DNA from 3 places in the Rhodoferax sp. LB1P47 genome. Region 1 is predicted to be linked to each of the others. Evidence: predicted binding sites of a transcription regulator. Region 1 holds the regulator's gene; each other region holds the start of a gene.

What was found. Region 1 encodes HrcA, which represses chaperone genes, less so after heat shock. Its sites were predicted from a motif close to TTAGCACTCNNNNNNNNNGAGTGCTAA; they were not measured.
Region 2: a site for HrcA is predicted at 2,831-2,857, ahead of rpoH (RNA polymerase sigma factor RpoH). Genes of this name have one in related genera too.
Region 3: a site for HrcA is predicted at 3,093-3,119, ahead of groES (co-chaperone GroES). Genes of this name have one in related genera too.

The regions. Positions count from the first base shown of each region.
Region 1 covers NZ_JBWMAU010000008.1:13,452-18,154, reverse strand. The annotation lists gene galE (UDP-glucose 4-epimerase GalE) at 1-590, opposite strand, end outside; tRNA gene AC0969_RS10815 (tRNA-Ile) at 676-752, opposite strand; gene hrcA (heat-inducible transcriptional repressor HrcA) at 787-1,791, opposite strand; gene AC0969_RS10805 (NAD kinase) at 1,820-2,713, shown strand; gene recN (DNA repair protein RecN) at 2,718-4,364, shown strand; gene rapZ (RNase adapter RapZ) at 4,361-4,703, shown strand, end outside.
Region 2 covers NZ_JBWMAU010000001.1:563,199-567,901, forward strand. The annotation lists gene AC0969_RS02670 (FAD-linked oxidase C-terminal domain-containing protein) at 1-410, shown strand, start outside; gene glcE (glycolate oxidase subunit GlcE) at 410-1,489, shown strand; gene glcF (glycolate oxidase subunit GlcF) at 1,492-2,724, shown strand; gene rpoH (RNA polymerase sigma factor RpoH) at 2,887-3,828, shown strand; gene AC0969_RS02690 (SCO family protein) at 3,874-4,485, opposite strand; gene cyoE (heme o synthase) at 4,488-4,703, opposite strand, start outside.
Region 3 covers NZ_JBWMAU010000001.1:310,959-315,661, reverse strand. The annotation lists gene AC0969_RS01510 (type I restriction endonuclease subunit R) at 1-82, shown strand, start outside; gene AC0969_RS01505 (M48 family metallopeptidase) at 114-827, shown strand; gene groL (chaperonin GroEL) at 1,017-2,669, opposite strand; gene groES (co-chaperone GroES) at 2,751-3,044, opposite strand; gene AC0969_RS01490 (DMT family transporter) at 3,172-4,086, opposite strand; gene AC0969_RS01485 (quinone oxidoreductase family protein) at 4,152-4,703, shown strand, end outside.

The sequences.
Region 1 (4,703 bases):
TTATTGGGAATGCCGCGTGGGTCTTCGCCAATCAGGCCACTTTCGTGCGCTCCCACCGGATTGAAGTAGCGCAAGATGCCGATGCGCCACGACGCGTCGCTACGGTGCAGATCGCGCAACAAGTCTTCCACCATCAGCTTGCTGCGGCCATAGGGGTTGGTGGCGGAGAGCGGATGGTCTTCGGTCAGCGGCAGACGCTGCGGGTCGCCGTACACCGTGGCCGACGAGCTGAACACCAGCGTCTTCACACCACACGCGCCCATCGCTTCGAGCAGGCGCAGCGTGCCCACCACGTTGTTGTCGTAATAGCGCAGCGGCTGCGCCACGGACTCGCCCACCGCCTTCAGCCCCGCGCAATGGATCACCGCCGTGGCCCCGCTGGATTGCAGTGCCGCCGTCAAAGCCGCCACATCACGGATGTCGCCCTCAATCAAGCGCGGCTTTTTGCCCGTGATGCGCTCCACCCGCGCCAGCGACTCGGGTTGGCTGTTGCAAAAGTTGTCGAACACTGTCACGTCCAGACCGGCATTGAGCAGTTCAACGCAGGTGTGGGAGCCAATGTAGCCAGCGCCACCGGTTACGAGAATCATGGGTGCCCTTTTCATGCCTCCGAAATGAAGGCAAAAACGAAAACGCCCCAGAGTCCATGTGAACTCTGGGGCGCATGCATTGAAATGGTAGGGCGTGAGTGACTTGAACACTCGACCAAAGGATTATGAGTCCTCTGCTCTAACCAACTGAGCTAACGCCCCACACAACCCGGCATTCTACTGTGCCCGAATCAGGTTACTTTTGGTGGCTCAGCGCGTTACTGACCAGCTTGGAGGTGATGTCCACGATCTGGATCATGCGGTCGTAGGCCATGCGGGTGGGGCCGATCACGCCCAGGGTGCCGACGACTTGGCCGTCCACCTCGTAGGGGGCGCTGACGATGGAGAGTTCTTCAAACGGCACGACCTGGCTTTCGCCGCCGATATAGATGCGCACGCCCTCGGCTTGGCTGGAGATATCCAGCAGCCGCATGATCTGGGTTTTTTGCTCGAACAGATCGAAAGCGCGGCGCAGATGGCCCATGTCGCCCGAAAAATCGCTCACCGACAGCAGATTGCGCTCGCCCGAGATCACCACATCGCCTTGCTCGCGGGTCAGGGCTTCGGAACTGGCATTGACGGCGGCCTGCATCAGGCTGGCGATCTCGCCGCGCAGGGTTTCGACCTCGTTTTTGAGGCGTTCGCGCACCTGCTCGATAGACAGGCCTGCGTAGTGGCCGTTCAGGTAATTGGCGGCTTCGACCAGTTGCGAGGAGGTGTAGTCCACCTCGGTGAAGATGACGCGGTTTTGCACATCGCCTTCGGGCGAGACGATGATGACCAGGAAGCGCTTGTCCGACAGGCGCAAAAATTCAATGTGGCGAAACACCGAGGTGCGCCGGGGGGCCATCACCACGCCGACAAACTGCGACAGGCTGGACAGCAGGTTGGCGGCGTTGACGATGACTTTCTGCGGTTGCTCGGCCACCAGCTTGGGCGGGGCCAGCGGGCCGGTCTGCACGGTAAGCATGGTGTCCACAAACAGCCGGTAGCCGCGTGCCGTGGGAATACGCCCGGCAGAGGTGTGCGGGCTGACGATCAGACCCAGCTCTTCCAGGTCGGACATCACGTTGCGGATGGTGGCGGGCGACAGGTCCAGGCCCGAGGCTTTGGAGAGCGTGCGCGAGCCAATGGGCTGGCCATCGGCGATATAGCGCTCGACCAGCGCTTTCATTAACAACTTGGCGCGGTCATCTAGCATAGCCATATTTTAGTGATGTAATTTGTGCATGAAATCACAATTCCGCCACGTAGCGCTCTTCGGCAAATACGCCGCACCGGGCACTTACGCAGCCAACGCATCGTCGCGCCAGATACTGGAAGAGATTGCCCAGTTTTTAACCAGCCAGGGCTGCGAGGTGGTGGTAGATGCGGAAACCGTCGCCAACACCGGCCTGACCGGCTACCCCGCGCTGGATATCGCCACGATTGGCCGCCAGTGCGACCTGGGGCTGGTGGTCGGTGGCGACGGCACCATGCTCGGGATTGGCCGCCAACTGGCCTGCTACGGGGTGGCGCTGATGGGCATCAACCAGGGGCGACTGGGGTTTATTACCGACATTCCGATCGAGTCCTACGCCGCCACCTTGCTGCCTATGCTGCACGGCAAGTTCGAGGAAGACCACCGCAGCCTGATGCACGCCCGCGTGATGCGCGCCGGTGTCTGCGTGTTTGACGCGCTGGCGCTGAACGATGTGGTGGTTAACCGGGGGGCCACCTCGGGCATGCTGGAGCTGCGCGTGGAAGTGGATGGCCGCCTGGTGGCCAACCAGCGGGCGGACGGCCTGATCATCGCCACACCCACCGGCTCCACCGCCTACGCTCTGTCGGCGGGTGGACCGCTGATGCACCCGTCCATCCCCGGCTGGGTGATGGTGCCGATTGCCCCACATACATTAACAAATAGGCCGATCGTGCTGGCGGATGCTGCGGAAGTAGCTATTGAATTAGTAGCAGGTCGCGATGCCAGTGCGAATTTCGACATGCAGTCCTTGGCCTCGCTACAGCACGGCGACCGCATCATCGTGCGCCGCTCCGAACACCGGGCACGCTTTCTGCACCCCCAGGGCTGGAGCTACTTCGACACCCTGCGCCGCAAACTCCACTGGAACGAAGGAACCTAAAGTTATGGCGCTGAAACGTATCACCCTGCGCGACTTCGTGATCGTGCGCGAACTGGAGCTAGACCTGCACAGCGGCTTCAGCGTGCTCACCGGCGAAACCGGTGCGGGCAAATCCATCCTGATCGACGCACTGCAACTGGCCCTGGGCAGCCGTGCCGATGCGGGCACCGTGCGCGAAGGCGCGGCCCGGGCCGACATCAGCGCCGAATTCGACAGCCCCCCCGCCACCAGCGCCTGGCTGGAGCAGGCCGGGTTCGACCAAGCCGACAACCTGCTGCTGCGCCGCACGGTAGACGCGCAGGGAAAAAGCCGCTCCTGGATCAACGGCAGCCCGGCCACCGCCACCCAGTTGCGCGAGATCGGCGACCAGCTGCTCGACATCCACGGCCAGCACGCCTGGCAAAGCCTGACCCGCCCCGACACCGTGCGCCGCCTGCTGGATGCCTACGCCGGCAGCAGCACCCGCACGCTGGAAGGGCTGTGGACCCAGTGGCGCAGCACCCAGAAAGCCCTGGCCGATGCCCAGGCCGCACGCGATTCGCTGCAACAAGAGCAGGAGCGGCTGGCCTGGCAGATTGGCGAGGTGGGCAAGCTCAACCCCGGCGCCGACGAGTGGACCGGGCTGAACGCCGAGCACACCCGCCTGTCCCACGCCCAAACCCTGCTGGATGCCGTGCAAACCGCCATCGACGCGCTAGAGGGCGAAGAATCTGGCGCGCTCAGCGGCCTGTCCCGCGCCCACACTGCGCTACACAATCAAGAGCACATTGCGCCCGAGTACGCTGCGCTAGCAGAGGTTTTGGCATCCAGTTTGGCGCAGGCCGAAGATGCCGCCCATTCGCTGCACGCCACCCTGCGTAAAACCGAACTCGACCCCACCCGGCTGGATGCACTGGACGAACGCCTGTCCCAATGGGTGTCGCTGGCCCGCCGCTACAAGCGCACGCCTGCTGAGCTGCCCGGTCTGCTGGCAACCTGGAAAACCGAGCTGGCCCGGCTGGACGCTGCCGCCGACGCACGCGCCCTGGAGGCCGCCGAACGCAAAGCCCAAGCCGCCTACCGCGCCGAGGCCTCCGCGCTCAGCAAAGCCCGCACGCAGGCCGCCCCCAAATTGGCCAAAGCCATCACCCTGGCCATGCAGGGCTTAGGGATGCAGGGCGGCCAGTTCCAGGTGGCGTTGCAAACCACCGAGCCCAGCGCCAGCGGGCTGGAAGAAGTGCAGTTTCTGGTCGCCGGGCATGCGGGCAGCACACCGCGCCCGGTGGGCAAAGTGGCCTCTGGCGGCGAACTGTCGCGCATCGCTTTGGCGATTGCCGTCACCACCAGCGAGCTGGGCACAGCACAGACCCTGATCTTTGACGAGGTGGATTCCGGCGTCGGCGGGGCCGTGGCCGAAACCGTGGGCCGCCTGATGAAGCAACTGGGCCGCGACCGCCAAGTGCTGGCCGTGACCCACCTGCCACAAGTCGCCGCCTGCGCCGACCACCACCTGGTGGTGGCCAAGCAGCGCGACGGCAAAAGCACCGTCAGCAGCGTGGCCTTGGTACTGGGTGAACAGCGCGTGGCCGAGGTAGCGCGCATGCTGGGGGGCGAAAAACTATCCAACACCACGCTGGCCCACGCCAAAGAAATGCTAGGGATCGCGCTATGAAACTTGAAATTGTTTTGATCACCGGCATGTCCGGCTCCGGCAAGTCGGTGGCCTTGCACGCGCTGGAAGACGCGGGCTACTACTGCGTGGACAACCTGCCGCCCGAGCTGCTGCTGAGCTTTGTGAAACTGGAGCAAACCCAGGGTGCGCAGAAAGTGGCCATCGCGATGGACGTGCGTAGCGCCACCGCCCTACCCTTGGTGCCGCAGCACCTGGAAACGCTGCGCAAGCAGGGGGTGCACACCAAATCGCTGTTTCTGGATTCGGCCACCGACACCCTGGTGCGCCGCTACTCCGAGACGCGTCGCAAGCACCCACTGTCACGCTCCGAGCGCACCG
Region 2 (4,703 bases), on a different contig from region 1:
CCGAAATTCTGCGCGCCATCGAAGCCATGGAGCAGCAGTACGGCCTGGCCTGCGCCAATGTGTTCCACGCAGGCGACGGCAACCTGCACCCGCTGATCCTGTTCGATGCCAACGACCCCGACCAGCTGCACCGCTGCGAGTTGTTTGGCGCCGACATTCTGGAAACCAGCGTGCGCCTGGGCGGCACCGTCACGGGCGAGCACGGCGTGGGTGTGGAAAAGCTCAACTCCATGTGCGTGCAGTTCAGCGCGCCCGAGCGGGAGCAGATGTTTGCCGTCAAACGCGCCTTCGATCCCGTGGAGTTACTCAACCCCGGCAAAGTCATCCCCAGCCTGCAACGCTGCGCCGAATACGGCAAGCTCACCGTGCTGCGCGGCATGCTGCCCTTCCCCCATTTGCCCAGATTCTGATGCACCATCCCGCACTCCAACGCCTGATCGACCAGGTCCGCAGCACCCACAAACCACTCCATATCCGGGGCGGCAACACCAAGCATTTCTACGGCGAAACGCCCCACGGCGAGGCGCTGGATGTGCGCCCCCTGAACGGCATCAGCAGTTACGAGCCGAGCGAGCTGGTGGTCACCGTGCGGGCAGGCACGCGCCTGGCCGAGCTGGAAGCCACGCTGGCCGAGAAAGGCCAGTGCCTGCCCTTTGAGCCGCCGCGTTTTGCAGAAGGTAGCACGGTGGGTGGCATGGTGGCCGCAGGGCTGTCCGGCCCGTCGCGCGCCAGCGTCGGCTGCGTGCGCGACTACGTGTTGGGCACCACGCTGCTGAACGGCCAGGGCGAGGTGCTGACCTTTGGCGGCCAGGTCATCAAGAACGTGGCCGGGTACGACGTGTCGCGGGTGATGGCCGGGTCGCTGGGCGTGCTGGGCGTGATTTGCGAGGTGTCGCTCAAGGTATTGCCCATCGCCACGGCCACCGCCACGCGGGTGTTTGGCATGGACGAGGCCGCTGCACTCACACAACTCAACGCCTGGGCAAGTCAACCACTGCCCATCAACGCCAGCGCCTGGCACCATGGCCAGTTGCACCTGCGGCTGACGGGTGCACAAGCGGCCGTGAACGCGGCCTGCGCCAGAATAGGCGGCACGGCCGTCGAACCAGAGATTGCCGCCAGTTGGTGGGACAGCGTACGCGACCACCAGCAGGCCTTCTTCCACCTCGACAACCTCCATCTGGCCAAGGGCGAGCACCTGTGGCGCATTTCGGTGCCCGCCACCACGGCCCCGCTGGCCCTGCCGGGTGTGCAGTTCATCGAATGGGGCGGAGCCCAGCGCTGGCTGCGCGGCATCGCCACGGCCAAGCAGGTGCGTGCTGCGGCGGCCCAGGCAGGCGGCCACGCCACGCTGTTCCACGCCGCCACGCCGCGTGCGCAGATTTTTACGCCACTGTCCGCCCCGCTGCAGCGCATCCACCAAGGTCTGAAAACCGCCTTCGACCCCAAGGGGATATTCAACCCCGGTCGCCTGTACCCCGGGCTTTAAAAATGCAAACCAACCTGTCACCCGAATTCAAAGACACCGCCGACGGCCAAGCCGCCGAGGCGATTCTGCGTAAATGCGTGCACTGCGGCTTCTGCACCGCCACCTGCCCTACCTACCAGCTGCTGGGCGACGAGCTGGACGGCCCGCGCGGCCGCATTTATTTAATGAAGCAGGTGCTGGAAGGCGCGGAAGTGACCCGCAGCACCCAGCAGCACCTGGACCGCTGCCTGACCTGCCGCAACTGCGAATCCACCTGCCCCAGCGGCGTGGAATACGGAGCACTGGTAGACATCGGGCGGCGCATCGTCGATGCCAAGGTGGAGCGCCCCGCCATCGAAAAAGCCGCCCGCTGGGTGCTCAAGGAAGGCCTGACCTCGCCGCTGTTCGCCCCGGCCATGCAGGTGGGCCAGGCCCTGCGCCCGCTGCTGCCCAAAGTACTGAAGAACAAAGTGCCCGCAGCCACCCCCGCCAAGCCCTGGCCCACCCGCACCCACGCACGCAAGGTGCTGCTACTGACCGGCTGCGTGCAACCGGCCATGATGCCCAACATCAACAGCGCCACCGCCCGCGTGCTGGACGCGGCAGGCATACAGACCCTGGTGGCAGACAAGGCCGGTTGCTGCGGTGCGCTGCGCAGCCACCTAGGCGACCACACCGGTGGCCTGGACGACATGCGCCGCAACATCGATGCCTGGTGGCCGCTGCTGCAAGCCCACCAACCCGAGGCGATTGTGATGAACGCCAGCGGCTGTGGCGTGATGGTCAAAGACTACGGCCACGCCCTGGCTGCCGACCCGGCCTACGCCCATAAAGCCACGCTGATCAGCGAACTGACCCGCGACCTGAGCGAGCTGCTCCCCGGTCTGGTGGAGGCCTTGCGCGACAAGGTGCAGCCCGAAGCCGTCACCCAACTGGCCTTCCACCCGCCCTGCACGCTGCAACACGGCCAAAAGCTGCGTGGCGGGGTGGAGGCACATTTGGGCGCACTGGGCTTTACCGTGCAGATAGCGGGGTCGGAAAGCCATTTGTGCTGCGGCTCGGCGGGCACGTACTCGGTGCTGCAACCCACGCTCGCGACCCAGCTGCGCGACCGCAAGCTACACCACCTGGAGCCGCTGGGCGCACAGGTGATCGTGTCGGCCAATATCGGCTGCATCCAGCACCTGCAAAGCGGCACGGCCACCCCGGTGCGCCACTGGGTGGAGGTGCTGGACGAGGCCATTTTTAAGCATTAAATCAGCCTCTAGCGCTTATTTAATATGCGCTAGTAGCTATTTAATTTATAGCAATAATCCATCATCCTACGGGAATATCCTCTATTACAAGTGCAATGAAGCGCGCTTAGCACTCGCGACTATAGAGTGCTAGTATTGCCGCTTAGAGAAAAGGAATCTGGTATGAACCTTCAAACTGGAACGATGTCCTCCGCGCTGGCCGCCCCCAATCCCTGGGCGATGGTGCCGCCGCTAGGCAACCTCGATGCTTATATTTCGGCCGTTAACCGCATGCCCATGCTCACGCTAGAGCAAGAGCAGCAGTTTGCCCGCCAGCTCAAAAACGACAACGATGTAGATGCCGCCGGGAAACTGGTGATGTCGCACCTGCGCCTCGTCGTGTCTGTGGCCCGCCAGTACCTGGGCTACGGCCTGCCCCACGGCGACCTGATCCAGGAAGGCAACGTCGGCCTGATGAAGGCCGTCAAGCGCTTCGACCCCGACCAGGGCGTGCGTCTGGTGAGCTACGCGCTGCACTGGATCAAGGCCGAGATGCACGAGTACATCCTGAAGAACTGCCGCATGGTCAAGGTGGCCACCACCAAGGCGCAGCGCAAGCTGTTCTTTAACCTGCGGTCGATGAAGCAGGGTTTCAAGTCCGAATCTGCCGCAGCCAATGCCGGTACGCACCGCGAAACACTGAGCGAGTCGGAAATCGAGTCCATGGCCACCCTGCTCAAGGTGAAGCGGGAAGACGTGATCGAGATGGAAACCCGTTTGTCAGGCGGCGACGTGATGCTGGACCCGGGCCCGGGCGATGACGGCGAAGACAGCTTCGGCCCCATCGCCTACCTGGCCGACACCCACCAGGAGCCCACCGCCCTGCTGGAAGCTCGCGACCGCGACTACTTGGCCAGCGACGGCATCCAAAGCGCCCTGGACGGCCTGGACGAGCGCAGCCGCCGGATTGTGGAAGAGCGCTGGTTGAAGGTGGCCGACGACGGCTCGGGCGGCATGACGCTGCACGACCTGGCAGCGGTCTACGGTGTCAGCGCCGAGCGGATTCGCCAGATCGAAACGGCGGCCATGAAGAAGATGAAAAAGTCGCTGGCTGAATACGCCTGACCATTAGATCGGCAGCATGAAAAAAGGGACCTCGCGGTCCCTTTTTTACGTCTTCTGTTTCAGCAAAAGCTTCAAATCCCCGGTCAGCGCCACCGCGCCGCCACCGTAGCGGGCGTACAGGCGCAACCGGCCCTGCGTGTCATAGACGTAGCTGCCCGCCGAATGGTCCATCGTGTAGCTGGTGGGCGTGGAGCCCGGCACTTGCTTGTAATAGGCCTTGTAGTCTTTGGCCACTTTGGCCAATTGTTCGGGCGTGGGGATCAGCGCCAGGAAGCTCGGGTCGAAGTTGGCCATGTAGGCCTTCAGCACCTCGGGCGTATCGCGGGCCGGGTCTACCGTGACGAAGATGGCTTGCAGCTTGTCGCCATCCGCACCCAGCGATTTTTTGACCTCGGCCAGCTCGGCCATGGTGGTGGGACACACGTCCGGGCACTGGGTGTAGCCAAAAAACAGCACCACCAGCTTGCCCGCAAAGTCCTGGATGCTGCGCGGCTGGCCGTTGTGGTCGGTGAGCTGGAAGTCTTTGGCGTAGTCGGCCCCGGTCAAGTCAATGGCGGCAAACTTGGCCGCAGGCTCAGAACAAGCAACAAATAGGCCGCTAGCGCATATAGCAACTGCGCTAGTAGCTATTAATTTAAGAGCATTTCGTTTCAACATGGTCACAGCAGATAGTGGTCTACCAGCAGCGCGGCAAATAGCACGCTGAGGTGGATGAGTGAAAAACGGAAGGTTTTGCGCGCCAGCGCATCCGAGTAATTGCGCCACAGCGCAAAGCCATAACCGCAAAAGCCCAGGCTCAGCACCACCGCCACGGCCAGGTACAGCCAGGAACTCATGCCGTAGATAAAGGGCATCAGGCAGCCCGCGAACAGCAC
Region 3 (4,703 bases), on a different contig from region 1:
CTTGTATCCGCTGCTGGACCGCGACCGCGAGGCGACAGCCTCCCTGTTCGAGATCATCAAAAACCAGCCGGGGTATCTGTAATATGGGGATGAATGGGGCGGTGGATGTGGGTGTGCCCGAAAGCATAGTGCTGGGCGATGTCTGCATTGCCGTGACCCGCAAGGCGGTGAAGAATGTGCATCTTTCGGTGCATCCGCCGCTGGGCCACGTCACGCTGGTGGCCCCCACTGCCACCCGCCTGGAGGTGGCCCGTGCCTATGCCATCTCCAAGCTGGGCTGGATACGGGAGCAGCAAACCCAACTGTTGGCGCAGGCGCGCGAGACCCCGCGCCAGTACATCACGCGGGAAACGCACATCCTGTGGGGGCGGCCGTATCTGTTGTCGGTAACCACCCAGGATGCGAAGCCCGCCGTGGTACACGACCATCGGCGCATCACGCTCACCGTGCGCCCCGGCAGCACGCTGGCGCAGCGGCAAGAGGTGATGGATGCGTGGCACCGCACACTGCTGCACCAGGCGCTGCCGACCTTGATTGCACAATGGGAGGCGCGGCTCGGGGTGGAGGTGCGCGGTTATTTTTTGCAGCGCATGAAAACCAAATGGGGTGCCTGCAACCACCGTGTGGGCAACATCCGCCTGAACACCGAGCTGGCCAAGAAGCCCAAAGATTTATTGGAATACGTGGTGGTGCATGAGATGCTGCACCTGCTGGAACCCACCCACAGCGCACGCTTTGTTGCCCTGCTGGAACAGCACTACCCCACATGGCGCGAGGCGCGCGCGGAGTTGAATGCATTGCCACTGGCGGCGCAAATCTGGAAATAAGCACGGCCCCATAAAAAAACCCCGCAGAGTTCGCACTCTGCGGGGTTTTTTGCATTCGGTATTCTCAACTTACATTGAGAGAACGAATTTCGTCGCGCAACGGGCCGCTGGGTAGGCGCTGTAACGCAGGCAGTGGCATCGCCACGACCAGGCGCAGCAACGCCCCCAGCGGCCCGTTTCGCGGCGAAATTACATGCCCATGTCGCCCATGCCGCCCATACCACCACCCATGCCGCCGCCCATGCCGCCTGCACCGGCTTCGTCTTTTGGAGACTCGGCAATCATGCACTCGGTGGTCAGCATCAAAGAGGCCACAGACGCTGCGTTTTGCAGAGCGGTGCGGGTCACTTTGGTGGGGTCCAGAATACCCATTTCGATCATGTCGCCGTAGGTGCCGTTGGCAGCGTTGTAGCCGTAGTTGCCCTTGCCGGCCAACACAGCAGCCACCACCACAGAAGCTTCTTCGCCTGCGTTGTAGACGATTTCGCGCAGAGGGGCTTCGATGGCCTTCAACACCAGCTTGATGCCGGCGTCTTGGTCGGCGTTAGCGCCTTCGATCTTGCCAGCAGCTTGCTTGGCGCGCAGCAGAGCCACGCCGCCGCCAGCCACAATGCCTTCTTCCACCGCAGCGCGGGTAGCGTGCAGGGCGTCTTCCACGCGGGCCTTCTTTTCTTTCATTTCGATCTCGGTGGTAGCGCCCACCTTGATCACGGCAACACCGCCAGCCAGCTTGGCCACGCGCTCTTGCAGCTTTTCGCGGTCGTAGTCGCTGGAAGCTTCTTCGATTTGCACGCGAACTTGCTTGACGCGGGCTTCGATGTCGGCAGCAGCACCAGCGCCATCAATGATGGTGGTGTTTTCTTTGCCCACTTCGATGCGCTTGGCTTGGCCCAGATCGGCCAGAGTCACCTTTTCCAGGGTCAGGCCGACTTCTTCAGCGATAACCTTGCCGCCGGTCAGGATGGCGATGTCTTCCAGCATGGCTTTGCGGCGATCGCCGAAGCCAGGAGCCTTCACAGCCACAACCTTCAAGATGCCACGGATGGTGTTGACCACCAGCGTTGCCAGGGCTTCGCCATCGACTTCTTCAGCGATGATCAGCAATGGACGGCCGGACTTGGCAACTTGTTCCAGCGTAGGCAGCAGGTCACGGATGTTGCTGATCTTCTTGTCGAACAACAGAACAAACGGGTTGTCCAGCAAAGCGGCTTGCTTTTCTGGGTTGTTGATGAAGTAGGGCGACAGGTAGCCACGGTCGAATTGCATGCCTTCGACGACGTCCAACTCGCTGTCCAGCGACTTGCCGTCTTCGACGGTGATAACGCCTTCTTTACCAACCTTGTCCATTGCGTCTGCAATGATCTTGCCGATGGATTCATCGGAGTTGGCGGAGATCGAACCGACTTGGGCGATTTCCTTGGAGGTGGTGGTGGCCTTGGAAGCCTTCTTCAGCTCGGCGACCAAAGCAGTCACTGCCTTGTCGATGCCGCGCTTCAGATCCATCGGGTTCATGCCGGCGGCCACGTACTTCATGCCTTCGCGGATGATGGCTTGTGCCAGCACGGTCGCGGTGGTGGTGCCGTCGCCAGCCAGGTCGGAGGTCTTGGAAGCAACTTCCTTGACCATCTGCGCACCCATGTTTTGCAGCTTGTCTTTGAGTTCGATTTCCTTGGCCACGGACACACCGTCCTTGGTCACGGTAGGGGCGCCAAACGAGCGCTCCAGCACTACGTTACGGCCTTTAGGACCCAGGGTCACCTTGACTGCGTTAGCCAAAATGTTCACGCCTTCAACCATGCGTGCGCGGGCTTCGCCGCCGAAAATTACGTCTTTTGCTGCCATGAGAATTTCTCCTGAAAAATTTATCTAGTTGGGGACAGAGCGACCGGGCGCTGCGCGCGTCAGTCGGTCAGTCCCGCAAAATTACTTGGATTCAACGACCGCGAACAGGTCGTCTTCCTTCATGACCAGCAGTTCGTCGCCGTCAACTTTGACGGTTTGGCCGCTGTACTTGCCGAACAAAACGCGGTCGCCGACCTTGACGGTCAGAGCCTGGATTTCGCCCTTGTCGTTCTTTTTGCCGGGGCCAACAGCCAAGACTTCACCTTGGTCGGGCTTTTCAGCGGCCGAATCAGGAATCACGATGCCGGAAGCGGTTTTGGTTTCGCTGTCGATACGCTTGACGATCACGCGGTCGCCGAGAGGACGTAGGTTCATAGAGTCTCCTAAAAATGGAACGGTAAAAAAAGGGGTGTGGGGCCAGTGCTAGCACTCAACCCCTACGAGTGCTAATGATAAGGGCAAGTTGTGACGTTTCAAGAGGTGGAGTTTGAAAACCAGCGATTCACACCGATTGGGAGGAGCGCTGTGCTGACACCCAAATCCCGCCCACGATCAACCCAAACGCCAAGCCGTGGTACAGGTGCGGCCACTCGCCCAAAAAGGCGGTGGACAGGATGGTGGCAAACAGCGGTGTCAGGTTGATGAACAGCCCGGCCACATTCGGCCCCACGCGCTGCATGCCCGCACCCCAGGCGCGGTAGGCCAGCACCGCTGGGCCCACAGCTACATACACCAGTGCGGCAGCCAGTGGCCAGCCCCATTGGATGGGGGCTGCGCCCAGGCTCCACTCCACCGCCGTCATGCTGCCCGACCACAGCAGGCCGAAGGTGATCTGCGCCAGCAAGAAAGCCGCCCAGTCGGCGCGGATGCTCGGCGGGTCTTTCGGCTGGGTCAGCAGCCAGCTGTAAAACGCCCAGGCCAGCGTGGCCAGCAGCATGAAGATGTCGCCCAGCACCAGCCGCAAGCCCAGCAGCTGCTGCCATTCGCCCCGGCTCAGCACCAGCAGCACCCCGGCCAGCGACAGCAGCGCGCCTAGCACTTGCGGGCGCGACACGCGGGCCCCAAAAAACAGTGCGCCCACCGCCAGCATGCACATCGGCAAACTGGCCCCCACCAGGGTCACGTTGATCGGACTGGAGGTTTGCAGCGCCATGTACTGCAAAGCGTTGTACAGCCCCACGCCCAGCAGCCCCAAGAGTGCAAAACGCCGCCAGTGCGACCACAGCCCGCTGCCGCGTTTAAGCACCCAGCCGCCCAGCGGCAGCAAAATGGCAAACGCCAGCGCCCAGCGCATAAAGTTCAGCGTGACGGGCGGCACCAGGGTGTGCACCATGCGGCCCACCACGGCATTCCCAGCCCACATCAGCGGACCAAAGGCGAGGAGTAAAGCGGTGCGAAATGTAAGGCGTTGTTGCATGCCGCGCACTGTACCTGCGCAAGCGTGGCAGGATCGGGGAGAACTATTTTCAGGAGCTATTCCCCATGCGCAGCCAAGCCATCCAGATCCAGCAACACGGCGGCCCCGAAGTGTTGGCCCTCACCGAAGTCGAGGTGGGCGACCCCGGCCCCGGCCAGATCCGCATCCGCCACCACGCCATTGGCCTGAACTTTATCGACGTCTACCAGCGCAGCGGCCTGTATCCGCAGAACCTGCCGGTGCAGCTAGGCATGGAGGCCGCCGGGATCGTCGAAGCGGTGGGCGAGGGCGTGAGCCACCTGCGGGTCGGCGACCGTGCCGCCTACGCCAGCAACCCGCCCGGCAGCTACTGCGAGCGCCGCGTGATGCCTGCCACCTGTGTCTGCAAGCTGCCCGATGCCATCGGCTTTGAGACCGGTGCGGCCATGATGCTCAAGGGCCTGACCGCGCAGTACCTGCTGAAGAAAACCCTGCCCCAGGGTGGCCTGCAGCCCGGCGACTTTGTGCTGTTCCACGCCGCCGCCGGGGGCGTGGGCCTGATCGCCAGCCAGTGGGCCAAAGCCCTGGGTTTGCAGCTGATCGGCACCGCAGGTTCAGAGGAGAAATGTGCCCTGGCG